2 regions of the Mycobacterium sp. 23 genome follow, and region 2 is predicted to be linked to the other one. Evidence: riboswitches for the same ligand, from Rfam matches in the RefSeq annotation. Region 2 holds a riboswitch; the other holds the start of a gene.

Region 1 (15,304 bases), 4.8 Mb from region 2:
CCGTGGCCGACACCCCGAACACGCCTGCGGCCAGGGCCAGAAGCCGGAAGGCGATCGCGGGTGCGGTCATCGTGACAACAGTGCTCAACAACTGTCACAACCGCAACACGGTGAGGTAAAGGTTTGCCCACTACCGCGTTTTGCCGGCGCCTGCCGGCGGCGTGCGGGCTAATGCGTTCGATGTCCCCCACCCGGTGGACGTCAGCCCTCATCCCGACGGCGGAACCGGTTTTCCGCCGCTCATCGGCCGGCAGTGGGATACCTCGGTGGTTGCGTGCAGCCAAGAATTGTCCTCGTACGGCATCACAAGCGAGAAAGGAACGCCACATGGCCTACGAGACCCTGTTCTGCGAGACCGAGTGCGCCTACACCATCCCGTTGTTCGCGGTGGGCGACGCCAGCGAGTGACCTGACTCCCAGCGGGGTCTCATCGCCTTCCCTCCCCCCTCCCCGCGCGATGAGATCCCGCTGGATTTTTCCTGTCGAACCCGACCGAATGCACTCCATTGATGCCCTTACTCAGTAGCGTGAAGCCCATGTCGGAAACGCCCGGCCGCGGCACCGCACCGGCCAGTGGCCCAGATTGGTCATATTGGCCCGCACGGGTATTGGGCCACGCCGACCCGCTCAAGATCGGCCACCACGCGGGTACCCACCGCATCATCTCCCCGGACCGGACATGGGCGGCCATCCAGCCGCTGCTGACCGCCGCCGGCATCACCCGGGTCGCCGATCTCACCTGGCTCGACGACCTCGGAATTCCGACCGTGCAAGCGGTGCGCCCCGCGTCGCTGACGCTGTCGGTGAGCCAGGGTAAGGCCACCACCTACCGGGCCGCTCAGGTGTCCGCCGCTATGGAATCCCTGGAGAACTGGCACGTCGAGAATATCGAGCCCGACCTATTATCAACGCCCACAACGGAACTCACCGACGCTCTGACCTATGACCCGGCTGACCTCAACCGGCCGGCAGGCAGTTTCTATCACCCGGGCGCCAAGCTCGACTGGATGGTGGCGACGACCCTGCTGACCGGCCGCCGAACCTGGGTGCCGTGGCTGGCCACCGTGGTGAACATCTCGGTCAACGACTCCTGGGGCCCACCGATCTTCGGCATGGACACAACAGGATTGGCGTCAGGGAACAGCTACCACGAGGCCACCCTGCACGGCCTCTACGAGATCATGGAGCGGTACGGCATGGCCGCCGCTCAGCCGGGGATAACACTGTTCGAGGTGCCGATCGAGGACGTCATGCGCTCGGAGTGCGCGGAACTGGTCGACATGATCCACCGCGCGGGAAGCGAACTTCAGGTGGCCCGGATGGACGTCTGGGACGACTTCTACTGTTTCGCCGCCGAGATCACCTCACCCATGATGGAGATCCCGTTCAGCGGCAGCGGACTGCACCACGATCCCAATGTCGCTCTGTCCCGGGCCATTACCGAAGCCGCGCAGTCGCGCCTGACCGCGATCAGCGGAGCCCGCGAGGATCTGCCCTCGGCGATCTACCAGAGATTCGCCCGGGTGCACACTTTCGCGCCTGCCCGAAAGTCCATGCAGCCGATGCCCGAAGCCGAGCCCACGCCCTGGCACATCTCGAGCACCGACTCGCTCGCGGAACTGCTCGCCACGGCGGCGACGGCCGTCGCGGCGGTGGCCGGCGCCGAGCCACTTGCGGTGGTGTGCGACTCTCCCGATGCCTGCGTACCCGTCGTCAAGGTGATCGCGCCCGGTATGTCCGCGACGGTGCAATCGCCCTTGCGCACCCCGCTGCAGGAGCACGCATGACCGCCGACGCTCGCATCGTCGTGACCGCGGGGCCCACCATCGGCGCCGAAGACATTCACGCGGTGATCCCGCATGCCGAAGTGGTGCCGCCGATTTCGTTCGGCGACGCGCTGCGCTACGGGTTGCGTTCCGGCGACACGCTGCTCATCGTCGACGGCCTGTTCTTTCAGAGCGCGTCGGTCCGGCACAAGGAACTACTGACCCTGATGGACGACGGAGTGCGCGTGGTCGGCTCATCGAGCATGGGTGCGCTGCGCGCCGCGGAGCTGCATCCGTTCGGCATGGAGGGTTACGGGTGGGTCTTCGAGGGCTACCGCGACGGCATCATCGACGCCGACGATGAAGTCGGCATGGTGCACGGCGATCCCGAGGACGGGTACCCGGTCTTTGTGGACGCCCTGGTCAACATCCGCCAAACGGTTTCCCACGCAGTCAAATCCGGTGTCCTGCCGCCGGCGACGGCCGAACAGCTCATCGAGATTGCCCGCCGCACACCCTTCACCCAGCGCACCTGGAATCGGCTGCTCGAATCCTCGGGAGCGCCGGAAAGCCCCGCGCTGGCCAGGCAATTGAAGGGGATGCGGATCGACGTCAAGCACGCCGACGCGGTACTGGCACTGCGGGAAGTCATCCGCGGCCCCAGAAACGTCGCAGTGCGTCCCAGTCCGCCCCCGACGGTGTGGTCGGAGCGTTGGCGGCAACGGTGGGCGCCGCCCACACCCGTTGAAGTGACGCCCGGGAGCAGGGACGTCGTCGACATCCTTGATGTCGACGTGCTTTCGCTGCTGAGCGTGTGCGCCACCGACCGCTGGGCCTACCGCCCGGCCCTGGAACAGGTGGCTGCCTGGTACTGGAACCTGACGCATCCCGGCGACCAGGGCAGCGTCCGCGACCGCGCATCACGGGCCATCGACAGCCTCGGCGAGGGCGAAAACGAGCGCGCGCTGGAGACCGTCGCCCACCACTACGCGATGGCCTCGGGAATCATCGATGCCTCGGGATTTCCCGAAGACGTTCGTGCCCACTGGCTTACCGACGAGGAACGCCGACGGTTCGTCGACGACCCCATCTCGGTTTCGGCACGGTTGACCACCCGCACCCTGTTCTTCACCCGGTCGCTGCCGGCGATCCAACACTTCCTGGAACTGCTGCGCGCGGATCCCCGGCTGCCCGAGTGGCGCACGATGGCCGCGCACGCGTTGGCCCGTCGCGACGACTTGGCCCGGCAGAAGCCGAATCTGAACCTGCGACGGCCCGACCCCACGCAGCTGAAGCGCTTGTTCGGGATGCGCTGGGGCACCGAGGTAGACCACATCGAAATCGCGCAACGCGGCCTGATGACCAACGACGCGTTCTACAACGCCGCCAGCCTGTTCGCGGTGGCGGCCGCAGACGACCAGCTGCCCTCGATTCAGGTCGGCATTCTGGGGGGCTAGACCTTCTCCACGCCCGCGACGTTCCGCTTCCCGCGGCGCAGCACCAGCCACCGCCCGTGCAGGAAATCCGTTGGCCGCGGCGACCATTCCTCGCTGCTGACGCGAATGTTGTTGACCGACACCCCACCCTCGCCGATGGTGCGCCGCGCGGCTTTGCGGCTCTCGGACAGGCCGCTGGCCACCAATAGGTCGACTATCCCGTCCGGCTCTCCGGGTTTCAGCTCCGCCACCGCCGTCTCGCGCAACGCCGACGACAAGGTGGCCTCGTCCAGCCGGTCCAGCTCCCCCTGCCCGAACAACGCCCGACTGGCGTGCTGCACGGCCTCGGTGGCTGCCTCGCCGTGGACGAGCGTGGTGAGTTCGGCGGCGAGCCGGCGTTGCGCGGCGCGCTGTTGGGGGCGCTCCGCGGTCGCCTGTTCCAATTCGGCGAGTTCATCGGCCGACAGAAACGTGAACCAGCGCAGGTAGCGGATGACGTCCGCGTCCGCGGTGTTGACGAAGTACTGGTACCACGCGTACGGGCTGGTCATCTGCGGGTCCAGCCACAGGCTGCCGCCACCGGTGGACTTGCCGAATTTCTTACCGTCGGCGGACGTCACCAGCGGCACCGTGAGCGCATGCACTGCGGCACCCAGTTTTTGGCGTACCAGGCGGACCCCGGCGATGATGTTGCCCCACTGATCCGACCCGCCGATCTGCAGTGAGCAGCCGTGCCGGCGACGCAGTTCGACGAAGTCGTTGGCCTGCAACAGCATGTAGCTGAACTCGGTGTAGGAGATGCCCTCCCCCTCCAGCCGACGCCGCACGGTGTCGCGATCGAGCATCACGTTCACCGAGAAGTGCTTGCCGATGTCGCGCAGGAATTCGATGGCCGACAGCTCACTGGTCCATTCCAGGTTGTTCTCGACGATCGCGCCGGTCGGTGAATCGTCGAAGTCGACGAAGCGCTCCAGCTGCCCACGGATCCGCTCGGCCCATTCGGCGACCGTGTCGGCCTCCTGCAGACTGCGCTCGCCCACCTCACGCGGATCGCCGATCATGCCGGTGGCCCCACCCGCCAGCACGATCGGCCGGTGCCCGGCGCGCTGGAATCGACGCAATGCCAGTAGCGGCACCAGGTGCCCGGCGTGCAGGCTCGCCGCCGTCGGGTCGAATCCGGCGTACACGGTCATCGGTCCGCGCTGCGCCTCGGCGGCCAGCGCGTCGAGGTCGGTGGACTGCGCGATCAGTCCACGCCAGCCCAACTCGTCGAGAATCCCGGACGACTCGTTACCCATGGCTGCGATCCTTCCAGGGCGGTAGCGGGCCGGTGCGCGCCGGATGCGTTCAGGCTGATTCCAGCCGGTTGCCCGGCAACGGCCATCGGGTAGTTTGCGGAGGGTTATGGATAACCGCTTCTTCCCGTTGGTCGTGGTGGCGATCATGCTCGCCCTGGGCCTGACGCTCACCGTGGCGGACTTCAAACGGGCCGCCACCCTGCGCCGCCCGCTGCTGGTGGCGCTGCTGTGCCAATCCGTCCTGCTCCCGCTGCTGTGCCTGCTGGTCGCCGAGGTTCTCGATCTGCAGCCCAACCTGGCGGTCGGGCTGATGCTGATGGCCGCCACGCCGGGCGGGACGTTGGCGAATGTCCTGAGCCATCTGGCCGACGGGGACCTGGCCCTGAACCTCACCCTCACCGCGGTCAACGCCGTGCTGTCGATCTTCGCGATACCCGCGATCCTGGCGTTGTCGATGACGTGGTTCCTCGGTGACGGACGCTTCATCCCGCTGCAGTTCGACAAGTTCCTCGGGGTGTTCGCGGTCGTGCTGATCCCCACAGCCATCGGTGTAGGCATCCGGCACCGTTTCCCCGATCTCGCCGGGCGACTGCACAAGCCGGTCCGGATCGCCGCGGCGGTGCTGCTGGTGGTCGCCCTGGCGGCGGGAATCGCCGGCGGCCGCGCGACGCTGACGAAGAATGTCGGTGTGCTCAGCGCGGCCGTCGTCGCGTTCTGCGCGATCAGTCTGACGGTCGGATACCTCGCGCCCCGCTGGATGCGCCTGGCGCCGCGCCAGGCCATCGCGGTGAGCCTGGAGATCGGCTTGCACAATGCCGTGGTGGCGATCGGCATCGCCATGAGTCCGCAACTGCTCAACAATGCCGAAATGGCGACACCGCCGGCCGTTTACGGTGTTCTTGCGCCGTTGGTGGCGCTGACGTTCCTGTTCGTCGTGCGCCGGCTCGATCCCGCGTATCGAGGCGCTGCCCGACGCGAGACCTAGTCGCTGGCGCCCGGCGCCGGCGCCCGCGGGCTTCGCCGGTAGGCCGACACCTCCGGCCGGCCGGCGAGCCACAGCCGCCACGGCCGGTCCGCGGCCTGGCTGACCCCCACCCGGGGACCCGCGGTCGCCGTCAGCGGTGCGCTGAGTTGCAACGTCACCGGGCCGCGCGGGTCGAACAGGTCGATCCCGTTGTCGTCCATGGTGATTCCCAGTGCCGCGCACAGGTTTCCCGGACCGCGGGCCAGCGCGCTGCCGCGTACCGCCGCCCCGCGCCGGGCCCGCGCCACGTCGGCACCATCCTCGATCGCGCAAGCCCGCAACAGGACCGCGGCGGCGGTGCCGTCCGGTCCGCACGCGACATTGGCGCAGACGTGGATGCCGTGGCTGCGGTAGGTGTAGAGCCGCCCGGGTGGACCGAACATGACGGCGTTGCGGTCTCGGATGCCCCGGTAGGAGTGTGCCGCGGCGTCCGGCCAGGGTCCGTCCGGGATTCCGCCGTATGCCTCTACCTCGACGACCAGCGCCGTCACCCCCCTGGCCCGCAGCGTGGCACCGAGTAGCCGGTGGGCGGCCCCGACCGGATCCACCAGTAGTTCGGTAGCGCTCACCGAACCGATTCTGCCCGGCTCTTGACAACCGCCGGACAAAGGGCGGATATTCATCACATGATGACTTCATCGCATGATGAATTAACGGGTCCGGCCGTCAGCATCGAACACCTGCGGGTCAACCGCGGCAAACGAACTGCGCTGCATGACTTCTCCGTGCAGATCGGCCGGGGCAGCATCACCGGCCTGCTGGGACCATCCGGATGCGGCAAGACCACGCTGATGCGCAGCATCGTCGGCACCCAGATCGTGACCGCCGGCACCGTCACCGTGCTCGGGCACCGGGCCGGCTCGGCCGCGCTGCGCCGACGGGTCGGCTACGTGCCACAGGACCCGACCATCTACCACGACCTGCGGGTCGTCGACAACGTGCGCTATTTCGCCAGCCTGTACGGCTATGACGCGGACGCCGCCGACAACGCCATCGAGCGTGTCGGCCTGACCGATCACCGGACCGCCTACTGCGGCAACTTGTCCGGCGGACAGCGCACCCGGGTGTCCCTGGCCTGCGCGCTGGTCTGCGGCCCCGAACTGCTGGTCCTCGACGAACCTACCGTGGGGCTGGATCCCGTTCTCCGCGTTGATCTTTGGTCTCAATTCAACGAACTGGCGCGGACTGGCACCACACTGCTGGTCTCCAGTCACGTGATGGACGAGGCCGATCACTGCGGCGATCTGTTGCTGATGCGCGAAGGCCGCCTGGTCGCCCACACGACCCCGACCCAACTACGAGAGGACACGTCGTGCACGTCACTGGAGGAAGCGTTTCTGTCCATCATCCGGCGCAGCACAGAGCGCCGAGCCGGCTAGGCATCAAGGGCTACACCGCCACCACGGCGCGAATCCTGCGCCAACTGGCTGCCGACCACCGCAGCGTGGCGATGATCCTGGTGGTGCCCGTCGTGGTGATCACGTTGATGTACTTCATGTTTCAGAACGCTCCGCACCGACCGGGCATGCCGACGCCGTTCAACAACACCTGCCTGATCCTGCTGGGCCTTTTCCCGCTGTTCGTCATGTTCATCATCACCTCGATCACGATGCAACGCGAACGCGCTTCCGGGACGCTGGAACGCATCCTCACCACCCCCCTGCGGCGGCTCGATCTGCTGATGGCCTACGGCACCGCATTCTCGGTTGCCGCCGCGGCCCAGGCCGTGGTGGCCTGTCTCGTTTCGTTCTGGTTCCTGGGCTTTCACACCGAAGGAAGCCCGTTGTGGGTCTTTGTGATCGCCGTGATCAACGCGATTCTGGGCGTGGGCCTGGGGCTGCTGTTCAGCGCCTTCGCGCGCACCGAGTTCCAGGCCGTGCAGTTCATACCGCTGGTCATGGTCCCGCAGTTGCTGCTGGCGGGTGTGATCGTGCCGCGCAGCGCGATGCCCGATTGGTTGCACTGGGTCAGCGACGCCATGCCGGCCAGCTATGCGCTCGAGGCTCTACAGCAGGTGGGTGCGCACACCGGGCTGACGGCCGTTACGGTGCGTGACATGGTTGTCGTGCTGAGCTTCGCCCTGGCGTCCCTGTGCCTGGCCGCCGTGACGCTGCGCCGGAGGACGCCCTAGCGTGGCAGGCCGGCGTCCGGGACGGCCCGCCGGAAACTCCGACAGCCGGGACCGCATCCTGTCCAGCGCCCGAGAGTTGTTCGCGGTCAATGGTTTCGACCGTACCTCGATCCGGGCGGTAGCCAGGGAAGCCGGCGTCGATTCCGCCCTGGTGCACCACTACTTCGGGACCAAGGAACAGCTGTTCGCCGCTGCGATCCACATTCCGGTCGACCCGATGCAGGTGATCGGGCCGCTAATGGAAGTCCCGGTCGAGGAGTTGGGGTGCAAGCTGCCGTCGCTGTTGCTGCCGCTGTGGGACTCCGAACTGGGCGCCGGGCTGATCGCCACGCTGCGCTCGCTGATCTCGGGCGACGATGTGGGCCTGGCGCGTTCGTTTCTGCAGGAGATCGTCGGCGGCGCGGTGGGGTCGCGGGTCGACGATCCACCGGGGACGGGCAAGCTGCGCACCCAGTTCGTCGCCTCACAGCTGATGGGCGTGGTGATGGCGCGCTACATCATCAAGGTGGAGCCGTTCGCGTCACTGCCCACCGAGCAGATCGTGGCGACCATCGCGCCGAACCTGCAGCGCTACCTCACCGGGGATCTGCCGGAGGGCCTCACGCCGTAAGCCGGGCGTGTTCCTCGTCGTCAACGTCGCGGGCCTCGTCGACCAGCAGCACCGGGATGCCGTCGTCGATGCGGTAGGCGCGGCGCAGCCTCGGGTTGTAGAGCTCCCGGCCCTCATTCACCAGCTGCAACGGGCCGCGATCGGCCGGGCACACCAGGATGTTCAGCAGGGTGTCGTCAAGCATCGGCATTTACTTGCTTTCCGCTGAGCTCGGCGCGTGCCGCCGGGGTCAGCTTGCGGAATTCGTTGGTGGCGGCGTCGAAGTACCATGCCTGACGCCCGGATTTCGGGATCCCGGCCGCCCGCAGGGCACTGACGGTGGGCCGGAAGGTCGCACTGAGCAACATCTTAGGCACCACGTGCACGATGTCGGGGCCGAGTCCGACCGGCATGCCCTCGATGGCCTCGGTGAGGTCGGCCGCGGTGATCGTCGCGCCTGGCCGCAGCGTCACCGCGGCCACCGCCAACTGCCGATCACCGGCCGACACCCCGTAGGTCACCGCCAGATCGACAGCGCTGATCAGGCCCAGCGCGTCGACGACAAGCTCGGCGTACACCATGCCCCGCACCGTGCGGATCACCGCGCCGCGCCGGCCGGCCAGCCAGAAGTCGCCGTCCTCGTCACGGCGGAACAGGTACTCGGTGGAGATCCAGGTGTCGGCGGGAGCGAACACCCCGCGCTTGACCGATGCGGTGGGGTCGATCGGCCCGCGCGACTGCGCGAGCAGCACGCCGATCTGGTTGGTGGCGGCCACCTGCACGAAGCCGTCGTCATTCTCCAGGATCAGGTCGTTCTCCGGGTCGTACGCGCCGAGTTCGACCCGGCCGGCGCCGGGCAGCGGCCGGCCCTTGCTGCCGACCTTGGCACCCGAGACGTTGGCCAGGACGGCCTGGCCGTCGGTGGTGGCGAAGAACTCGACGACGTGCGCGGGCGCGAAGGCGTCGACGACCCGCTCCCACAGCCCGGTCGGCATGCCCGAACCGATGAACAACCGCACCGGATGGTTGCCGTGCAACCCGAACTCCGGGTCGTCGACCACGTCGCGCAGCATGGCCCACGTGTAGGACACCACCGTGACGCCATACTGACGGATCTCGGCGACGAACCGGTCCGGGCGCAGCCCACGGGACAGCGCGATGCGGGTGCCGCCGACCACCGCCCCGCCCAGGCTGACCAGTAGCGCGGACTCGTGGTGCAGCGGTGTGAGGCAGTACACGGTGTCCTTGCGGTCCAGCGCGGCCGTCGAGGCGGTACCGAACGCCGACAGGGCCCACCGGAAGTTGGTGATCTGCTTGGCGACCAGTTCGCCGCCGGCGGCGTTGAACGCGATGAAGGCCAGGTCGCGCGCGAATCCGGGGTTGGCGCGGTACCAGGCGGGCAGTTGCACCGCGTCGGGGTCGATCTGCTCCATGTCGATGACGTCCGCGTCGTCGGGCAGGTGCAGATCACGCGACTCGCCGCCACCCAGCACCAGAATCTGGCCCGGAAGTTGGCGTGCCGCTTCGAGGTTGGTCGGGTCGGTCAGGATCTCGCTGACCGCCCCGAGCCGGACCTGCGCGGCCAGGTCGGCGTCCTCGCGCATCAGCACGGCCACGCCGCCCAGCCTGGACAGCGCGGCGATCGCGACCAGCGCGCTGGGCCGGGTGGCCATTAGGACACCCACCCGGTCGCCCTGGCGCACCCCGACCTCGATCAGGCCGCGGACGACGTTGTTGATGCGCTTGTTGACCGCTTCGTAGGTGTGCACGCGACCGTCGAACAACAGGAATTCGCCCTGCGGGGCGTCGTGGGCCTGCTCATCGATGATGCGGCCCAACGAGATTCGGGTGTGGTCGTTGAGCTGTCCCAGTCGCGCCAGCCGGGGCAGGGTGCGAACGGTCTCCACGGCCAGGGTGCGCATGGAGCGGTTGGCCGCGACGACGGCGTCGGCCGCACCGCGCGCCAGCGCCAGCGCCGCCTCGGAGACTTCACCGAGGCCGTGCGCGATGCGGGAGCTGAAAGCCACGCCGCTGTCGTTGTGTTCCTCGGGTTGCTCGACCATGAGGCTGATGCTGGCCGGCTTGTCGCCGTTGCTGGAGATCCAGCGCACCCACTCGGCGACGGTGGGCCAGCTCTGCAAAGCGGCACGGGATCCCACCACCAGGCCGAAATGGCCTGTGCGGATCAGGCATTCGTACACCTCGGTGTTCGGTGCGGCGCGCCGGATGCCGCGGACCGAGGCGGGTTGGCCGATATCGTCGACCTCGCCGACGAAAGCCAGGATCGGACAGGTGATGTCGGTCAACGTCACCATCTGACCGTTGATCGCGAATCCGCCGGTCATCATGCGGTTGTGGGCGATGAACTGCTTGAGCAGCTCCGAGATCGCCGGGCCGGACCAGGCGATCCATCCCTCGCGTTCAAGGAACCTGCGCTGCTGTTCCCGCGGCAACAACGCCTCGCGGTCATGCAGCTGGCGGACGAAGTCGATGCGCGCCTGAGCCGTCTTGATCGGGTCCATCATCTGGAAACCGGTGCGCGCCATCCAACTTGGGATGTTGAGGCGGTTGAACACATGGTCGGCCATGAAGTCGGCGACGCCGGGCGCGATGTTCGCCGGAATGCCCATCGGCAGTGCGGCCAGGGTGTCGACAGGGGAACCGAACGCCACGATGCTGGCCAGGTTTCTCGACCGCCGATACGCCGCGACCTGGTAGCACCACATGCCGCCCTGGGAGTACCCGACCAGGTGCACGTCCTGGCCGGCGGTGTCCTTCACGGTGTCGATGGCCTGATCCAGCGCGACGATGTGGTCGGCCAGGGTGCGCCGCATGCCGCCCTCGACCTTGTCGGGTGACCCGAAGTCGATGACCCAGGGGTCCAGCCCGCTGGCGTGCAGGATGCCCACGGCACCGTCCTGCCGGGTCACATCCCACATGTCGGCCGACATCATCATCGGGTGCACCATCAGCACCGGCGGGCCGACCGGCGGCTGCCCGGGCCGGTTGTCCGGTGGGAAGTAGCGGCGCAGCTTGTACATCGGCACGCTCTCGACGACCTGGGACGGCGACGGGATGCTGCCCGTCTCCAGGCCACCCAGCCGGAGCACTTCCAGACCGTTCTGAGCGGTGGCTACCAGCCGCTCGACCGGCCGCGTGACCATCGAAAAATTGAGATCCACCACTGCTCCTCAATGCTCCTGACGTCGGCCTTGACCAGCGAGGACATCATGGCACATCGGGGATGGCGTGTGGTCTGGGTCACTGCGTTTACGCGCGGCGGCGGTCAGCGCCGTCGACCCGGGCGGGTCGAGCAGCTATGAGTGACATCGGGTTTCACGTCTGTCCGTCACCGGTTCCGCGTCGATCCGGCGCCGCATTCCCCGTCCCAGGTGCCCGGCAACATAGGAACCCGCGGGCCGCCGCCGAACTCGTCGTCGGCCAGCGCCGTCAGACCTGTCGCCGCGGCGCTGCGCTGCGACACCGTCCCGGGGAAACCTGCTCCCCTGACGCCCGACGCCGCGCCCTTCTCCGAAGCCGACACGTCGGGCTCCAGGTCCATGTACTCGTACCCCCGGCCGAGCTGGGCCACCTTCGCCCGCCGGCGTTTCGGGGCGCCCGCCGGTTCCGGGGGCGCCGCGGCGGCCGCAGGCTCGTCGGCGCTGTCCGGGTCCGGCGCCTTCTTGCGGCTGCCCGCACCCGCTGCCTTGCGGGCTACCGAGCCCAGGTCGCCCACCACATAGCCGAAGTTCTCCATGCCGGCCCCCAGACCCAGACCGACACCGGTACCGGTGAACGTCGGTGGTGCCGCGGTCGGCGGAGGAACTCCCGGCGCCGGAGCCGAGACCGTGGCCTCGGCCGGGGCGGGCGCGGGTGACGAGGTGGAGGTCGGCACCGTCGGCGCCAGGGCCGCCAACGGTGGAGTGACCGGCGGCGCGGCGGGTGGTGCCGGCACGGCGGCAGCGAGCGCGACCAGGCCTTTGATTCCGATCGGCGCCAGCACCGCGCCCGCCGCCAGTGGCACCAACGGCGCGGTCAGCAGCGGCACCACCACCGCGAGCAGCACGATGGTCTGCTCGAGCAGCGTCTTGAGCAGCGCGATGGTGTCGGTGATGACCGTGCCGATGATCTCCACCGTGACGAACAGGATGGTGAAACCGATCGTCGTGGGATTGCCCGAGGCGAACGCCGCGGTGAGATCCAGCGCCACGAATGAGAACATCTGCGACAAGAACAGCACGTACGTGCCGATATCCATCGGGTAACCCAGGGCGAATGCGACGTTGAACGGGCTGAAGTACGTCAGCGGATTGCCGAGGATGACCAGGTAGGGATCGAATCCCGAGAAGAGAGCTTGGAAGAACGGCAGGTTGGACAACGCGTCGATCAGCGGCTGAATGTAGTCGTCGTAGAAGTCGATGTAGCCGATGTCGGTCAGCCACTGATAGAAGTCGTTCTGCCGGTCCGGCGGCAGATCGTCGGCGGCCGCCAGCGCGCCGGTGTTGACGATCTCCGGCGCGGCGCTGGTCTGCGGCGCGGTGTCCACCGCCGCGTCGGCTATGCCCTGATAGGTGGTCATCACGGTGGCGGCCTGGATCCACATCCGCGCGTAGTCGGCCTCGTTGAGCGCGATCGGAATCGTGTTGATGCCAAAGAAATTGGTCGCCACCAGCCCCGCGTGCGTGGCGTGGTTGGCAGCCAGTTCCGCCAGTGTCGGCATGGTGGCCAGTGCGGTGGTCCAGGCGGCGGCCGCGGTTTCCTGCCGAACGGCCTGAGCGGCGCTGTTGGTCGCCGCTTGGGCGAGCCACGCCAGATACGGCAGGTGTGCCGCCACATAGGCGTGTGCCGTCGGGCCGCTCCAGTCACCGGCCTGCACGGCCGCCAGCACCCCGGTCAGGTCCTGCGCCGTCTGGGTGTAGGAGGTGCTCAGCGAACTCCACGCGGCTGCGGCGGCCAGTAGTGGCCCCGCACCGGGTCCGCTGCTGAGCAGCGCCGAATGCACCTCCGGGGGCGTGGCCATCCAGATCGGGGCGGTCACCGGACGACCGCTGGGATGGAGAGGGAAAGCGTTGTCAGCGTTGAGAAATCACAAAAAAGAAGCCGAGTAAACATCGGGCGACGATCGCTCTCTCGGGGTACACCGCCCCGGGTCGCAGGACGCGATGACGCGAGTATCCTGGCTCTCGGATCGCCGCTCGCCTCGCCTTCCAGCTAATCGCCGTGGCGTATGAGGGTCGCTCCCCGATTACAGTGGCGGGACCGCGCCGGTTTCGCACCGGCTTCCTGCATCGTCATTGCCTTACCGGTGCATTGTCGCATTCCGGCCGTCCGAGTGGTAGCCGACGAAGACCGTCAGCCTCAGTGCGCGACTCCGGCCGCATCGCCTGCTGCCGCGCCACCGGTTGAGGCCCGCTGGCGGGGCAAATGAGGGCGAAAGTCCCTAGGGTCGACGGCGCGGTTGCACGAGCGTATTCACCCAAGACCTCGATCGGGTGGGAGAACAACGATGTCGTATTTGGTCGCATTCCCCGAGATGTTCTCAGCGGCGGCAACGGATTTGGGGAGTATCGGATCGTCGCTGAACGAGGCACATGCAGCGGCGGCCGCCCGAACCACCGGGGTATTGGCCGCTGCCCAGGATGAGGTGTCGGCGGCGATTGCGGCGCTGTTCGGCGGCTACGCCCAGGATTATCAGGCGCTCGGCGCGCAAGCGGCGGTGTTTCACGCTGACTTGGTGCGAACGTTGGAGTCCGGTGCGGCCGCTTATGCGGCCGCCGAAGCCGCCAACGCAATGCCGCTTTCGGCCCAGTCGATAGCTGATGACCTGTTTGGGCTGATCAACGCTCCCAGCCAGGCGTTGACCGGCCGTCCACTGTTCGGCAACGGCGCCGACGGGGCGCCGGGCACCGGGCAAAACGGCGGTGAGGGCGGATGGCTGTGGGGCAACGGCGGCAATGGCGGGTCGGGTGCGCCCGGCGGCAACGGCGGCGCTGGCGGGTCGGCAGCCTTCTGGGGCCGCGGCGGTAATGGTGGCGCCGGGGGGACCGGCGTTGCCGGCGGTAACGGCGGTAACGGCGGCGCCGGCGGCGCTAACGGTCTGATCGGCGGCGGGTTAGGACCGTTCGGCGGCGCTACCGGCGGGGTCGGCGGGGCGGGCGGGGCAGGCGGAGTCGGCGTCGCGGGCGGGGCCGGCGGTAACGGCGGGGCCGGCGGTGTCGGCGGCGCTAACAGTCAGCTGTTGTCGCTGTGGGGCCATGGCGGGGCCGGCGGGGCCGGTGGCGCCGGCGGCGCCGGGGATGCCGGCGCGGACGGATCTGCCGGCGGTATCGGCACGACCGGTGGGCAGGGCGGGCTTGGTGGGGTCGGCGGGGCCGGCGGCGCCAACAAGGCATGGCTGGGCGGCACCGCCGGCAACGGTGGAGCCGGCGGCGTGGGCGGCGCCGGTGGCCTTGGCGGTCACGGTGGCAGCGGCGTCGGCTTCGGTGTGGACGGCGGGACCGGAGGTGACGGCGGCATGGGCGGTACCGCCGGTACAGCCGGTGCCGCCGGTGCCGCGGGAGGTCTATTCGGGGCCGCTGGGCAAGCCGGTAGCGCGGGCACCGGCGGCACCGGCGGCACGGGCGGCGCCGGTGGCGCCGGTGATGCCGGCGCCTCGGGCAGCGATGGCTATATCGGTGGGCACGGCGGCCACGGCGGCACCGGCGGCGCCAGCGTGAGCGGAACCGGCGGCAGGGCCGGGGACGGTGGCGCCGGGGGTGAGGGCGGCGCCGGTGGCGCCGACACCGGCGGTGGCGGAACTGTCGCCCCCGGTGGCGGCGCGGGCGGCCACGGCGGCGACGCAGGATCGCCGGGTAGCGGCATGGTGGCGGGCAGCGGCGGGGTCGGCGGAATGGGTGGCGGCGGTGGCGCCGGCAGCGACGGCATCGCCGGCGACATCGGCGGCACGGGCGGCACGGGCGGTCGCGGCGGCAACGCCACCGGTGCCGCAAGCGTCGGTGGTCATGGCGGCAGCGGCGGCACCGGCGGCACCGGCGGCACCGGCGGGGCCGGGGGCACCGGT
Region 2 (15,304 bases):
TCGTGTTGTACACGATGTTGTTCGAGGTGGTCGGGCTGGGTTGTGGGTTCGGGCCGCTTAACAACCGGTTCTTCCCGCCGATGGGTTCGATCCTCTACTGGCTGCGGTTCGGCACCATCCGGCTGCCACCCTGGCCGGATCGCGTCCCGCTGACTTTCGGCACCAAACGCAAGCCGGTCGACGTCGCGCTCTATGCCCTGCTGCTGGTGCTGCTGGTGACCGCGCTGTTCACCGACGGAACGGGGCCGATACCGGCGCTGGGCACACGCGTCGGAGTACTGCCGATGTGGCAGATCGTGACGATCCTGTTGGTGCTCGGCGCCGCGGGGTTGCGGGACAAGGTGATCTTCCTGGCCGCTCGCGGTGAGGTCTACGGGTCGCTCACCGTGACGTTCCTGTTCGGCGGCTGGAACGCCCCAGACATGATCGTCGCGGCCAAACTGGTGTTCCTGGTGATCTGGATGGGCGCGGCGACGTCCAAACTCAACAAACACTTCCCGTTCGTGATCTCGACGATGATGTCCAACAATCCGCTGTTCCGGCCGCGCTTCATCAAACGTATGTTCTTCGAGAAATTCCCCGATGACCTGCGGCCCGGACTGTTATCGCGGATGTTCGCTCACATCAGCACGTTCATCGAGATGTTCGTGCCGTTGGCGCTTTTCTTCTCGCACGGCGGATGGCCCACCACGGTGGCCGCGATCGTCATGGTGTGCTTCCACCTGGGCATCCTGACGGCGATCCCGATGGGGGTTCCGCTGGAGTGGAACGTGTTCATGATCTTCGGGGTGTTCTCGTTGTTCGTCGGGCATGCTCAGCTGGGCATCAGGGACGTCAAAAACCTTGCGCCGGTGGCGATTCTGTTCACCCTGCTGGTGGGCACCGTGATTTTGGGCAACATGTTCCCGCGCAAGATCTCGTTCCTGCCGGGCATGCGCTATTACGCGGGCAACTGGGACACGACGCTGTGGTGCATCAAGCCGTCGGCGAGCGAGAAGATCGCCCGGGGCATCGTGGCGATCGCCAGCATGCCGCAGGCCCAGCTGGAGCGGTTCTACGGCAAGGACCGGGCCGAGATCCCGATGTACCTGGGATACGCGTTCCGCGCCATGAACACGCACGGCCGGGCACTGTTCACCTTGGCCCATCGCGCGATGGCCGGACAGAACGAGGACGACTACGTCATCACCGACGGAGAACGCATCTGCAGCACCGCGATCGGCTGGAACTTCGGTGACGGCCACATGCACAACGAGCAGCTGATCGCCGCGATGCAACGGCGTTGCCGATTCGAGCCGGGCGAGGTGCGGGTGGTCCTGCTGGATGCGCAACCCATCCATCGGCAGATTCAGCGGTACCGGTTGGTGGATGCCGCCACAGGCGAATTCGAGCACGGATATGTCCGGGTGGCCGACATGGTGACCCGGCAGCCCTGGGCCGACGACGTCCCCGTCGTGGTGGAGGATTAGGGGCGAGCAGACGCAAAATCGCATGTTTCGCGGCCGCGGAACGCGATTTTGCGTCTGCTCGCGGGGCTAGGCCCCGGCGCGTACCTCGCGCGCCGCGGCCACCATGTTGCGCAGCGAAGCGGTCACCTCCTCGACGTCGCGCGTCTTCAGGCCGCAGTCCGGGTTCACCCAAAGCCTCTCAGCGGGAACGGCTTTCAGCGCGGATCTGAGAGACGCGGCCATCTCCTCGGTACTGGGCACCCGCGGGGAGTGGATGTCGTAGACGCCCGGGCCCACGCTGTTGGAGAAGCCGATCGCGTTGAGGTCGTCGAGCACCTCCATGTGCGAGCGGGCCGCCTCGATGGACGTGACGTCGGCGTCCAGATCGGCGATCGCGCCGATCACCTCGCCGAACTCCGAGTAGCACAGGTGGGTGTGGATCTGGGTCGAGTCGGCCACACCGGAGGTGGCCAGCCGGAAAGCCCCGACGGCCCAGGACAAATACTCGTCCTGGTCGGCACGCCGCAGCGGCAGCAGCTCCCGCAGCGCCGGCTCGTCGACCTGGATCACGGCGATCCCTGCGGACTGCAAGTCCACCGTCTCGTCCCGGATCGCCAGCGCCACCTGGTTGGCGGTGTCGGCCAACGGCTGGTCGTCGCGCACGAACGACCACGCCAGGATCGTGACCGGCCCGGTCAGCATGCCCTTGACCGGTTTGTCGGTGAGCGACTGCGCGTAGGTGATCCAGTCGACCGTCATCGGATGGGTGCGAGCCACATCGCCGAACAGGATCGGCGGACGTACACAGCGGCTTCCGTAGGACTGGACCCAGCCGTTGTGAGTGGCGAAGAAGCCCTCCAGCTGCTCGGCGAAGTACTGCACCATGTCGTTGCGCTCAGGCTCACCGTGCACCAACACGTCGATGCCCAGCTGCTCCTGCAGCTTGATGACGCCGGCGATCTCCTTCTTCATCCGCCGCTCGTATTCGGCCTGGTCGATCTCCCCGGAGCGCAATGCGGCCCGCGCGACGCGGATGGCCGAGGTCTGCGGGTAGGAACCGATCGTCGTGGTCGGTAACACTGGCAGCCCGAGGCGCTCCTCCTGGCTGGCGCGACGCTCTGCGGGATCGCCGCGGTGGACGCCGGAGGCCACGATCGACCGGATTCGGGCGCGGACCTGGTCGTTGTGCAGGCGCGGGTCCTGTTTGCGCGACGCCAGCGCGGCGTTGGAGGCCGCGATCTCCTCGGCGACGGCGTCACGACCGTCCCGCAGCGCGCGGGCGAGCACGACCACCTCGCGCACCTTCTCCGCCCCGAACGCCAGCCAACTGCGCAGGTTGTCGTCCAGATCGGCCTCGGGCTCCAGCGAGTACGGCACGTGCAGCGTTGAGCACGACGTCGAAACAGCCACCGCCCCGGCGGGTCCCATCAGGGCGGCCAGTTTGCCCAGCGCCGCCTGCAGATCGGTGCGCCAGATGTTGCGACCGTCGACGATCCCGGCCACCAGTGTCTTGCCGGCCAGCTCGGGAACCGCAGCCACCGCTGTGTCGGGGCCGTAGACCAGGTCGACCCCGATCGCTTCGACCGGGGTGCGGGCCAGCCCCGCCAACGCCGCACCCGGGTCGCCGAAGTAGGTGGCGACGTGGATGCCAGGGCGGTTCGCCACCGCGCCCAGCGCGTTGTAGACCGCCTCGGCCAGCGCGGGCGCGTCGGGGGAGATGTCGGTGACCAACGCCGGCTCGTCGAGCTGCACCCAGTGGGCCCCACTGTCCGCGAGCAGTGACAGCAGTTCGGAATAGATCGGCATCAGCTCCTGTAGTCGCTCGATCGGTGCGCCCGCGCCGTCCACCGCCTTGCTCAGCAGCAGGAAGGTGACGGGTCCGATGACCACGGGGCGCGCCGGGATACCTTGCCCCTGAGCCTCTTTCAGCTCGGAGAGCACCTTGTCCGGGTGCAGCGAAAACTGGGTCGAGGGACCGATCTCCGGAACGAGGTAGTGGTAGTTGGTGTCGAACCACTTCGTCATTTCCAGCGGGGCGACTTCGTCGGTACCGCGCGCGGCGGCGAAGTAGCGGTCCAGTTCGTCGGCGATGCCGCCAACCCGCCCGGGCAGCGCGCCGAGCAACACCGCGGTGTCCAGCATCTGGTCGTAGTAGGAGAAAGTGTTGACCGGCACCGAGTCGAGGCCGGTGGCGGCCAGTTGCGACCAGGTGTCGCGGCGCAGCTTGGCCGCGGTGGACTCCAGGTCGGAGCGACTGGTGCGGCCGGCCCAGTAACCCTCGGTCGCGCGCTTGAGTTCGCGGCGCGGGCCGATGCGGGGGGAACCGGTGATGGTGGCGGTGAACTTCGGAAAACGGGCTTGAGCGGTCACGAGCGGTCCTTCATTCGACGGTATGGTCACCGCCCGCGGACGCGCAGCCGACAGTCGGGGCGATGCGCTGGTGCTCTCAGAGCCCGCGTACCACCACGGCTGGCTGGCCAAACGCCCATTCCACGAGGCGATGTGCCGCCGGGCGCGGCGCGCCCGGCACACCTGGCAGGTCTTCGGACTCACAGGCGCGCACCGAGAAGGTGCACCTACTGGCCGTCGCTTCCCAGTCCGATGCGGACCAGTGCTTGATTCATTCAATGACGGCGGTCGTTCCTGCATACCGCTGCGGGACAGTCCCGGATTCTCACCGGGTTCCCTCTCGCGAGGCGTTAGGACCTCGCTCGATGCCGGCGCTTGGAGGGCGTCGGCAGACCAGTTGCGAGGATCAGGTTACTCCGCGGGCCGAGTGCGGTTACCGCACGGGCGCCAGAGCGTCCGCGATCGGCACGTCGCCGTTGTTGAAGTCGATGGTGCGGCGGATGGTCGCGTCGTCGGCGAGAGCGGCCGCGACGACTGCCGCCACGTCTTCCCGCGACACCTCTCCTTTGGCTTTGCCGACCGCGATGTGTCCGGTGCCCCGGTCGAGGGTGAGCCGACCCGGGCCGAGCACGGTCCAGTCGAGTTCGCTGGCACGCAGGTGGGCGTCCGCCGCGGCCTTGGCCTCGGCGTAGGGGAAGAACGAATTCTCCGGCGACACACCATGTCCGGGGCCCGCGCCGAAATACGACACCATCACGAACCGCTTGACACCGGCCCGGCCCGCGGCGTCGATCACGCGGATCGCCGCGTCGCGGTCCACGGCATAGGTGCGTGAAGGGTCGCCGCCGCCGGCTCCGGCGGTGAAGACGACCGCGTCGTGCCCGGCCAGCAGGTCGGCCAGGGCGCCGGTGTCGAGGTGCTCGATGTCGGCGGTGACCGGGTTGGCGCCGGTGGCCGCTACCTCGTCGGTGTGGTCGGGGTTGCGGAACACCGAGCTCACCTGGTCACCACGTCCGGTCAAGATCCGGGCCAGATGCAGCGCGACCTTGCCGTGGCCGCCGATGACAATGATGTGCGCCATGTTTCGACGCTACTCCGGCTACTGTCCGGCGCGAATGGCAACACCGCGCAGGACGGTGTCACGAGCCAGGATGAGCGACGACCGGGTGCCTACCGCGCGCAGGATGTTCTCCGGTATCCACTGCATCCCGATGACGCTGCGCGCCAGCATGGTGATGCTAGGCGCCTCGATCCGAATTTCTGAGGACCGGATACCTTCGGACAGAAGCGATTTCATCTGCCGCAGCCGAGTGGTGTACAACCAGCCCGGGTTGGCGGTGTTCGGCGGCGACTGGCGCATCCAGGCGAGCTGGATCCGGAATTCATCCGAGAACTGGTCCAGCGCATTGACGTTGACCCAACTCAGCGCGTCCAGCTTCTCGATCGGGGTCGCCTCGGAGCGGAGCACGTCCATCCAGCCGGCTTCGACCTTCTGGCCGAACGAGCGCATGATCGACGCCAGGAGTTCGTCTTTGGATCCGATGACGCGATACACGGTGCCCGTTCCCAGGCCTGCTGCCGACGCGATATCCCTGATCGTGGTGACTTCATAGCCTTTGCGGCCGAACTCTGCCCGCGCCACCGCCCGCAGATGGGCCGCCTTGTCGCTGGGATCGGCTTCGCTGTCGTCGGCCCAGGACGCAATGACGTCGCCGGCCGCGGCGAACGCCTTCGACCGGTCCAGCGTCCCGTCACTGGGTGGCTGAGAGGCCAATCCCTGCAACGTGATTCGGCACATCAGGGCGGCCACCTGGTCGGCGGAGGAATTGTGCCGAATGACGTCGAGCCCGACCTGCAGCATGGTCTGGCAGATCCGGTCGGCCAGCGTCGGGAGATCGATGTCGGCCTTGATGTAGCCGCTCCACCGGGCCGCGCGCAGCGTTTGCAGCATCGCCTCCTGAATCGCGGTGGGCCGCTGCTGCGTCAACTTCATCAGTTCCGGATCGGCGCTCGGGCCTTCGTAGAACGACATCTGTAGGGCGGCCCGATGCCGCACCGCGCATTTGGCGATCGCCGATCCCAGCTCGATGATCTTCTCCGCAGGAGGCCGCGAGTCCGGCTCGTCCAGCTTCGCCTGGGCGTCCTGTCCGATGCGCGCCAGGTCGGCCTGGTAGCGGCGGATGAGTTCCACCAGGATCGCTTCTTTGGATTCGAAATGGTGGTACAGGCTGCCCGGGAGGATGCCCGCCGCGTCTGCGATCTCCTGCAGCGAGGTCCGCAGGCCCGACGAGGCGATCAGCGACGCGGCGGTCTCGAGGATCTCGGCCCGGCGCGTTCCGGCTTCGACTGCGCTGTCGGTCATGGCCGGCGGGGAGCGAAGGACCGCGGTGCCGGCAACCTGCGCAACTCGTCCTCCTGCTGAACCAAATCTTTGGTAGAGGCTATCAGACTTGCCGGAGCAAACGTGCTGCTGAGAGGCCATCGGTGGAGGACGAACCCATCGTAGACGACGGCTGGGCGCGATCACCCCGGCCCTTTGGCGGCGAGGCGGGCACCGACTTCGATGAGATAGCGGTCCGACCCTCCGCCGAACGCGCTCCAGCTCAGCAAGCGCTTGAGATAGAGGTGGGCGTCGTGCTCCCAGGTGTAGCCGATACCTCCGAACACCTGAATGGCGGTATCGCCGACCGAAGCCAGCCGCCCGGCGAAGGCCTTGGCCCGAATGGCGGCGAGATGCCGTTCGGCAGGCGAGTTCTCGGCCGCCCACAGCGCGTGGATCACGCCGCTGCGTGCCAACTCGACCGTCTCGAACATGTCGACGCACAGGTGCTGGATCGCCTGGAAGGATCCGATAGGCGCCCCGAATTGGGTTCGCGCCTTGGCGTATTCGATGGCCATCTGCATGACCGCGCGGGCAGCGCCCAGCGCGTCGGCGGCCGCGGCGATGAGCACGTCGTCGGTGACGGCTTCGACGTCGTCGGCCGACAGCGTGCCCAGTCGCTGCGCGCTCGCATCGTCGAGCTCGACCCGAAACTGCTTGCGGGTCTGGTCGATACCGCGCTCGGCCGTCACTGAGACGCCGGCCGCGGCGGACTCCACGGCGAAGAGCGCCGAGCTGTCGAGGACCAACAGCACATCGGCCGCCGCCGCGTCGGGCGCGGCCAGCGGTGCCGAGCAGACGCAAAAGCCCCCGTTTCGTGCCGAAACGCGGGGATTTTGCGTCTGCTCGCCCAGCCCCAGCACCGTCACGACGGTGGTGCCGTCGGCGATTCCGGTCAACAGGTCGCCGGCCGCCCGGCCACCGACCGCGGCCAGCACCCGCGTGGCCGCCACGGCAGTCGACAACCACGGCCCCGGATGCAGGGCGGCACCGAGCTCCTCGGCGACGATGCCCGCTTCGACCATCGTCATGCCCGTGCCGCCGAACTCCGCCGGCACCAGCACACCGGTCGCGCCCAGCTCGGCCAGGCCCTGCCACACCGCCGGCGTGGTTCCCGTCGGATCGTCGAGCAGCGGACGCACGTGGCCCGTAACAGACGCCCGCTCAGCGAGATACTGCCGCACCGTGTCCCGCAGCGCGACCTGTTCTCCGTCCAGTTCGAGGTTCATTTGCGCGGCAACCCCAGTACCCGCTGCGCGGTGATGTTCTTGGTGATCTGGGTGGTGCCGCCCGCGATGGTCAGCGACCGCGAGGTCAAGCGGTAATCACTCCAGCGGCCGTGCGCGCCTTCAGTACCGAGCACGTCGAACGCCAATGCGGCGAGTTCCTGGCCGATCTCGCCCCACACCGTCTTGGCCAGGCTGGCCGACCCGAACGCCGTGATCTCCGGGCCACCGTGCAGCGCGGCCGAAATCGACCGCTGGCAGAGCACTTCGAGATACTTGATGCGGACCGCGACCTCGCCCAGACGCCGCAGCACCACCGGATCGCTCAGGGCGTCCCCGGCAAGCGCCAGGTCGGCCACGAGTTCGTCCAGGCGCAGTTCCAGCTCCGCGTACAGCCTTGCCGCCCCGGCGCGTTCGTGGCTGAGCGTCGTCGTGGCGACCTGCCAGCCGGCGTTGAGCGGGCCGAGTAGCGCGTCGGCCGGTACCCGCACCTCATGGAAGAAGACCTCGGCGAAATCGCGGTCGCCGTTGAGCGTCACGAGCGGGCGCGCCTCGATGCCGGGCAGGGTCATGTCCACGATCAGACAGGAGATGCCCTTGTGTTTGGGTGCGTCCGGGTCGGTGCGGACATACAGCTGACACCATTTCGCCTTGTGGCCCAGCGAGGTCCAGATCTTCTGCCCGGAGACGACGAAGTCGTCGCCGTCGCGCACCGCTCTGGTGCGCAGGGCGGCCAGGTCCGATCCGGCCTCGGGTTCGGACATGCCCTGGCACCAGATGTCGTCGGCGCGCATCATTCGGGGCAGCAGGGTCTTCTTCTGCGTTTCGGTGCCGTACTGCATGATCGCCGGCGCGATGTTGTTCATCCCGATCACGTTGAGTGGCAACGGCGCCCGGGCGCGTGTGGTTTCCTCGGTGTAGACGAGCTGTTCGAGCACCCCGGCGCCACGGCCGCCGTACTCGACCGGCCAGGACACGGCTGCCCAGCCCGCGTCGGCCATGGTCGCGTTCCACGCGCGCAGCTTGTCGAAGGCGCTGTCGTCGCGGCCGGAGGGTCGCCGGGCGGCAATCAGTTCCCCGGTCAGATTCGCCGACAGCCAGGCCCGCAGTTCAGCACGGAACCGCTCCACCTCGGCCGGGTATGAGAAGTCCACGTCTGCGTTCGAACCCCGTATTGGTCTGAGCTTGATTGACTGCGCCTGAACCGGACTTTACGTTGGAACAGATATTTGGTCAATCCGGGGTAGGCGGGTCGTTCGGAGGTGGGTGTGGACGACGTTCGGGCCGACCGGCCGCAGTCGCCGGACCTGGTGGCTTCCGCACTGGCGGGCAAAACCGTTGCGGTGGCGCAGCTGCCACCCGGCCAATCTGCCTGGACGGACGGTCAGACGATTTATGTGGACGGCTCCATCGCAGCCCGGGCCCGGTTGGAGGCGGTGGCGGTGCAGGCCTCGCTGATCGCCGCGGGCAGCCTGGATCCGGACGTGATGCGGTCCCTGGTCCGGCATGGTCGATTGGCCAGGCGCTATCTGGCGATCGAGGGTCACCGCGCCGTGGTCGCCAATGCCGATCTGCTTCCGCGCCCCTTGATGGCGCTGGGAAGTCGCGAGATCGCGGGCCGCAGCGACTCGCCGCAACGGTCGCTGAGAATGGCCGGCGGACGGGAGGCGATCGATGAGCAGGCGGCATTCGGCGTGATCCGCCCGTCGAAGGTACTGGCCATCCACGCTTGGGTGGCCGCACAACAGGATCCGGCTGCGCCACAACATGTTCCGCGAAGTGACAGGGCGCGCCAACTGGACGAGCTCGATGACGGTGAGACGGACGACTCCGACGATCCGGATCTGTTCACCAGCCCAGTGGGTGGAGGCGGCTTCATCGGCAAGTGGCTGAAGAAGATGCTTTCGTCGGCGCGCAAGACCGGCAGCGGCGCCGGCCCGCCCGGGTCGGACAGCCCGACGCACCGAACAGAGTCCGGCAGAAGGGGTTTGCGCGCCCTAACATCGCTGGCCGCAACCTCGAGCGAGGAAACCGACGACCGGGCCGCTCAATCGGACGGCGTTCGGTACCCGGAATGGGACGTCACCCGCAAGCGCTACCGCTCCGCATGGTGCACCGTGCGGGAGGTCGAGCCCACGATCGACCCGACGGCAACCCAGGAGATCGACGCGGCGATCGGCGTGCGACGCCCGTTGTCGCGGCTGGGCATGGGGCTGCACCGTCGTCACCGCCAGTCCCAGGGCGACGACATCGACATCGACGCCGCCGTCGAAGCGCGCGTCGACGTCCTGGCCGGGGCGGTAACCGACGAGGCGGTGTATCTCGACAGCCTGCGCAGACGGCGGGACCTGTCGGTGCTGCTGCTGCTCGACGTGTCGGGGTCGGCGGCCGAGCCGGGAACTGCGGGACGCACGGTGCACGAGCAACAGCGCGCTGCCGTCGCCAATCTCGCTGTGGCGCTGCATGATCTGGGCGACCGGCTGGCCCTCTACGCGTACTACTCGCAGGGCAGGGGAGCGGTCAGCATGATCCCCGTCAAGCGTTTCGACGATCACCTCGACGCTCGGGTCATCAGGCGGCTGAACAGTCTGGAACCGGGTGCGTACTCGCGGCTGGGCGCCGCCATCCGCCACGGTTCGACGGTCTTGGAGTCTCAAGGCGGTACCGCGCGGCGGTTGTTGGTGGTGCTGTCGGACGGCCTGGCCTACGACCACGGATACGAGCGGCCTTACGGTGCCGCGGATGCCCGCCGCGCGCTGACCGAGGCCCGCCGCCGGGGCACCGGCTGTGTGTGCCTGACGATCGGAGCCGGAACCGATGTGCCATCCCTGCGCCGGGTGTTCGGCAGCACCGCACACGCGTTGATCGCCCGCCCCGACCAGCTCGGCGGTGTCGTCGGCCCACTGTTCCGGTCCGCCCTGCGCTCGGCGGAGGTGCGCCGAAAGCCAACGGCCGCTTCGTCACCCTTGAAAACAAACATCTGTTCCGGATAGTCTCCGGGCAATCACAGAAAGGAAGGCAGCAGGGAGGTCATGGCCCACGATTTCGCACTCGCCGCGCGCGCCGGTCAGAACGCCTCTCGACAACAGGCGGAGCAGATGCGGCCCTACTACCGGGCGGTCGGCAATGAAGAGGCCGTCTTCAAGGCCGCCTACCGACAGCACCTCACCGTCCTTCTGAAGGGGCCTACGGGTTGCGGCAAAACCCGTTTCGTCGAGGCGATGGCGTACGACCTCGGCCGGGACCTGATCACCGTGGCGTGCCACGACGATCTCACCACCGCCGACCTGGTCGGTCGCTATCTCCTGCAGGGCGACGAGACCGTGTGGGTAGATGGTCCGCTCACCAGAGCCGTACGCGAGGGCGCGATCTGCTATCTCGACGAAGTGGTGGAAGCCCGCCAGGACACCACCGTGGTACTGCATCCGCTCGCCGATCACCGGCGTCAGCTGCCCATCGAGCGCCTCGGCGTCACGCTGGACGCGGCACCTGGATTCGGACTCGTGGTGTCCTACAACCCCGGCTATCAGAGCGTGTTGAAGGACCTCAAGGACTCCACCCGTCAGCGCATGGTCGCTCTCGAATTCGGTTTCCCGACAGCCGATATCGAGCAGGACATCGTCGCTCACGAGGCGGGTGTGGACGCCGCGACCGCCGCGGAACTGGTTCGGTTCGGCCAGGCTGTCCGCCGCCTGGAGACCGGAGGACTGCGCGAGGTCGCGTCGACCCGGGTGCTGATCGCCGCGGGCCGCCTCATCGCGGAGGGGCTGGGCATGGCGGAGGCGGCCCGCGCCGCGATCGCTGGTCCACTGACCGATGACGTGGCGGTAGGTAGGGCTCTTGGCGAGATGATCGAGGTCTATCTGGGCCAGGGCGGATCCGGCCGATGATTGACGCTGTCTATCACCGCGGCTACCGTCTGAACAAATATTAGGTCTCATCTCGTCCTGCGGGGAGTAGCGAGCCAGGGAGGTCATATGTCCTACGAGAGCACCGCGGAGCCGATCAAGGTCGGCTACCTGATGGACTTCAAGCTCCCGCAGGGATTTCCGGAGGACCTGTTCGCCTCGTTCACTCAGACGTTCGCCCTCATTTTCGAAGAAGCACTTGCCCAGGGTGAGATGGACCGCCCGGTGCAGATGATCTATCGCGAAGTGGAGGGCCTGCCCAAAGGTTCGGTGAAGGCGGTGATCGACGCGTACGGCGAACTGGTCGATGAAGGCTGTCTGGTGGTCTTCGGCCCGAACATCACCGACAACTGCGTGCCGTTGCGCGAAGCGATCGAGGAACGGTTCAGGGTTCCGGCTATCAGCGTGACCGGCACCGACGACTGGCTGGGAGAATGGACCTTCGCCTTCCCGCAAGGTTCGATGACCGATGAGCCTATCTTCCTGGCCGACCTGGTCGCCAAACGAGAGCTTTCCGAGATCGGCGTGCTGGTCGAGCAGAGCCTGATCGGTGAGAGCTATCTGAAGAATCTGCGAAGCGCCTGTCGGCGCAAAGGTATTCGCATCGTGGCCGAAGTTTCGATCGCCCAGACCGCCCAAGACATCAACGCTGCGGTTCAGACGCTGCACCAGGCGAAGTCCGAGGCGATCGTGCACCTGGGATTCGGGTTCGGGATCGTGTTCATCAACCCGGCGCTCGAATCGCTCGGTTGGGACCCGCCCCGGTTCACCACCACTGCGTGGCAGAACGCGTGGGTCAACCCGATCATGTGGAACGCGTTCATGGGCTGGACCGGAGTCGACCAGTACGACGAGGCGAACAAGATCGGGCAGGAATTCCTGGACGCCTACGCGGCGAAGTACGACGGCAGTCGGCCCGAATTCTGCGTGACGGTGGTGAATCGTGACGTCGCGGCGACGTTGGTGCGCGCCTTCAGCGACGCGCATCCATTGAGCCCCCGCGGCGTGAAAGAGGCGTTGGAACGGGTCAAGATGCTGCCGGCCGCGTCCGGCGCTCCCGGCACCCGGGTGTCGTTCGGCAAGTGGACCCGCCGGGCCTGGATGGGCGCGGGCTATCTGGTGGCGCGCACCCTCGACGCCGACGGCGTCAACTCCCACTTGGTTGACCGCTTCGGAGAGGACGGCTGACGACATGACCGCACCGGTACGAACAGACCAGCCGGCCCCGGCGGACCGACGCGGAAAACGGAACTGGGGCAGGTGGATTGCGGCGTTCGCGCTGGCGGCGTTCGCGCTGTTCTTCGTCGTCAACTGCCGGACCGCCCTGGACCCGCGCGTCGCCAACCCCAATGTGCAGGGCCGTCCCCGTCCCGTCGAGTTCATGTTCGGGCTGGACTACATCACGTTCCTGGACGGTGCCACCGCGGTGGCGCTGATCGTGCTGCTGGCGGTATTCGTCAGAGGCTGGCGGCGGAATCCGGGTAGTCCCGCGATGCTGATGTTCCTGTGCACGACGCTGATCGTCTGGCAGGACCCGATCATGAACTGGGCGCCCTTCGCGGTTTACAACCCCGATCTGATCCACTGGCCGGAGTCCTGGCCGCTGGTGTCCCTGTCGCCGACGGTGGAGCCGTTCGTCGTGTTCGGCTACGTGATGTTCTACTTCGGCCCCTACTTCCCGGCGGTATGGATCCTGCGCAAACTGCAGGCCCGAAGGAGCCCAGAACATTTCGTGTCGAAACATCCGTTGGTCAGCCTGGGGCTGATCACGTGTGTGATCGGCTTCGTCATGGACGCGTTCCTGGAGAACACGCTGATCCACTGGGGGATGTACATCTATTCCCAGGTGATTCCCTGGGGCTCGGTGTTCACCGGCACGACATTCCAGTTCCCGCTGATCTGGGAGTCCTTCTCGGTGACGTTCGTGATGGTGCCCGCGGCGATCCTGTGCTACCGCGACGACACCGGGAGATCGGTAGCGGAGAAGCTCGCCGCCAAGGCCAGACTATTTCCGCGTCGCCCGGTGCTCGGCACCTTCCTGGTGATGTTCGCGATCATCAACGTGTCGTATTTCGCCTACGGGGCCTGGTTCTGGGCTATCAAGGTAAGCCACGCGGCGACGTCGGTCGCCTGCCCGTGGCCCTTCCCCGAGGCCAAAGTCTATGATCCGCAGGGCTTTTACGAGAAGGCCGGTGCCCAGGGTCCGTACTCCGTCGGCATCTGGTCGACCTGGGCAAGCGGGGAGCCCGACGGGCGGCCGCACGTCGATCCGCCGCCGCCCGGCGTGGGTGCCTGCGCAACACCCGGTCAGCATGGGTGAGCCGCGCAGCGTCGTCATCACCGGCGCTTCCCGCGGACTGGGTTTCGCCTCGGCGGATCGGCTCTATCGCGACGGATGGCGGGTGGTGGCGGCCATGCGCAGCCCGGAGCGGGCATTTCCGTTGCTGCAGAAGGCGACCGGAGCGGCCGACGATGACCCACGGCTGATCCCCGTGCAGCTCGACCTCACCGACGCCGCCTCGATCTCCGCGGCGGCGAAGGCCATCGACGCAGCGGTGGGCACCCCTTACGGGTTGGTGCACAACGCCGGGATCTCTGCCGCCGGAGTCGTCGAGGAGACGGATACGGCATTGTGGCAGAAGATGTTCGCCACCAGTGTGCTGGGTCCCGTCACGCTCACCCAGGCGCTGCTGCCTGCTATGCGGGCCGCGGGCGAAGGCCGCATCGTCCTGGTGTCCAGCGCGGCCGGGGTACGCGGCCAGCCGGCCACCGCGCCGTACTCGGCGGCCAAGGGGGCCCTGGAGCGCTGGGGCGAGTCGATGGCGTGCGAGATCGCGCCGTTCGGTCTCGGTGTCACGGTGTTGGTGACCGGCACCTACGACACCGAGATCATCACCGACGCCGGCACCACCGACGACCGCGACTTCGCCGGCCCCTACGCCCGGCTGCACAACACGATGGACACCCGGGGCAGGTTGGCGATGCGGCTTGCCAGGCCACCCGAGCGGTTCGCCGACGGACTTCTCAAGGCCCTCAACGACACGAAGCCGTTCCGTCGCCGCGGGGTGGGTCCGGATGCCTCAATGCTGTTGGCGCTCAACAGGGTGCTGCCCGCCGCGGGCATGCACCACCTCTCCCGGCTGGTGTTGGGCATACCGAAGCGGGGGTCGATGCGGGGCGGGGCGTACCCGTTGACGGCTGGACAACGAGCGATGGTTCTCACTGCGCGTGTTCTTCCGCAGCCGGTGCTGAATCGCCTCGCGGCAGTTGTCGCAACGCGAAATGCGGCCAATAACAAGGGGACTGAAGGGGACTGACAATGGAGCAGCTATTCGACGATCTGGAAGACTTCGGCGCCTTCGACGACGCGATTTCCGGCGACGTGCGCGACCCGTACACCGAGTTGGCGCGGTTGCGCCGCGAGGAACCGGTGCAACGGCTGGAAACCTCTGGCGCGCTGCCGCACGAGGAGTCGCTGCCGATGTTCATCGTGTATCGCCACGAGGACGTCCAGCAGATGCTGCGGGACAACGAGACGTTCTCCTCGGCGGCCGTCATCGCCGCGTTCGGCCCGGTGCTGGGCGAGGGCGTCATGCTCGGGATGGACGAACCGGTGCACGGCCGGCTGCGCTCGCTGGTGTCAAAAGCCTTCTCGCAGAAATCATTGGCACGCTGGCAGGACGAACTGGTGGCCCGGGTGGCGAACAGCCTGATCGACAACTTCGCCCCCCATGGCAGGGCAGACCTGGTCAAGGAGTTCACCTTCGACTATCCGAGCCAGATCATCGCGGGCCTGCTGGGCCTGCCGGAACAGGACTACCCCCAGTTCCAGCGCTGGTCGATCTCGCTGCTGAGTTGGCTGATGAACCCCGAACGCGGGCTGGCGGCCGCGGCGGCGCTGTGCGAGTACTTCGCGCCCATCCTGGAAGCCCGGCGCGCCGAGCCGAAGGATGACCTCATCAGCGCCCTGGCGGCGGCCGAGATCGACGGACA

What was found. Region 2 has a riboswitch for cobalamin ahead of metE (5-methyltetrahydropteroyltriglutamate--homocysteine S-methyltransferase). Riboswitches for the same ligand answer to the same signal wherever they lie in the genome.
Region 1: another riboswitch for cobalamin. It lies ahead of ACNQS7_RS04685 (PPE domain-containing protein); the one in region 2 lies ahead of metE (5-methyltetrahydropteroyltriglutamate--homocysteine S-methyltransferase).

What each region holds. Positions count from the first base shown of each region.
Region 1 covers NZ_JBLVUX010000005.1:711,543-726,846, forward strand. The annotation lists gene ACNQS7_RS04630 (DUF732 domain-containing protein) at 1-70, opposite strand, end outside; gene ACNQS7_RS04635 (YcaO-like family protein) at 537-1,787, shown strand; gene ACNQS7_RS04640 (TfuA-like protein) at 1,784-3,223, shown strand; gene tyrS (tyrosine--tRNA ligase) at 3,220-4,500, opposite strand; gene ACNQS7_RS04650 (bile acid:sodium symporter family protein) at 4,607-5,485, shown strand; gene ACNQS7_RS04655 (DNA-3-methyladenine glycosylase) at 5,482-6,093, opposite strand; gene ACNQS7_RS04660 (ABC transporter ATP-binding protein) at 6,151-6,903, shown strand; gene ACNQS7_RS04665 (ABC transporter permease) at 6,906-7,655, shown strand; gene ACNQS7_RS04670 (TetR family transcriptional regulator) at 7,657-8,265, shown strand; gene ACNQS7_RS04675 (Trm112 family protein) at 8,255-8,449, opposite strand; gene ACNQS7_RS04680 (acyl-CoA synthetase) at 8,442-11,429, opposite strand; gene ACNQS7_RS04685 (PPE domain-containing protein) at 11,594-13,282, opposite strand; cobalamin riboswitch at 13,393-13,572, opposite strand; gene ACNQS7_RS04690 (PE family protein) at 13,751-15,304, shown strand, end outside.
Region 2 covers NZ_JBLVUX010000005.1:5,554,669-5,569,972, forward strand. The annotation lists gene ACNQS7_RS26915 (DUF3556 domain-containing protein) at 1-1,469, shown strand, start outside; gene metE (5-methyltetrahydropteroyltriglutamate--homocysteine S-methyltransferase) at 1,536-3,818, opposite strand; cobalamin riboswitch at 3,965-4,178, opposite strand; gene ACNQS7_RS26925 (SDR family oxidoreductase) at 4,231-4,878, opposite strand; gene ACNQS7_RS26930 (TetR/AcrR family transcriptional regulator) at 4,897-6,159, opposite strand; gene ACNQS7_RS26935 (acyl-CoA dehydrogenase family protein) at 6,321-7,406, opposite strand; gene ACNQS7_RS26940 (acyl-CoA dehydrogenase family protein) at 7,403-8,557, opposite strand; gene ACNQS7_RS26945 (nitric oxide reductase activation protein NorD) at 8,672-10,396, shown strand; gene ACNQS7_RS26950 (CbbQ/NirQ/NorQ/GpvN family protein) at 10,502-11,293, shown strand; gene ACNQS7_RS26955 (ABC transporter substrate-binding protein) at 11,381-12,499, shown strand; gene ACNQS7_RS26960 (spirocyclase AveC family protein) at 12,504-13,631, shown strand; gene ACNQS7_RS26965 (SDR family oxidoreductase) at 13,624-14,628, shown strand; gene ACNQS7_RS26970 (cytochrome P450) at 14,631-15,304, shown strand, end outside.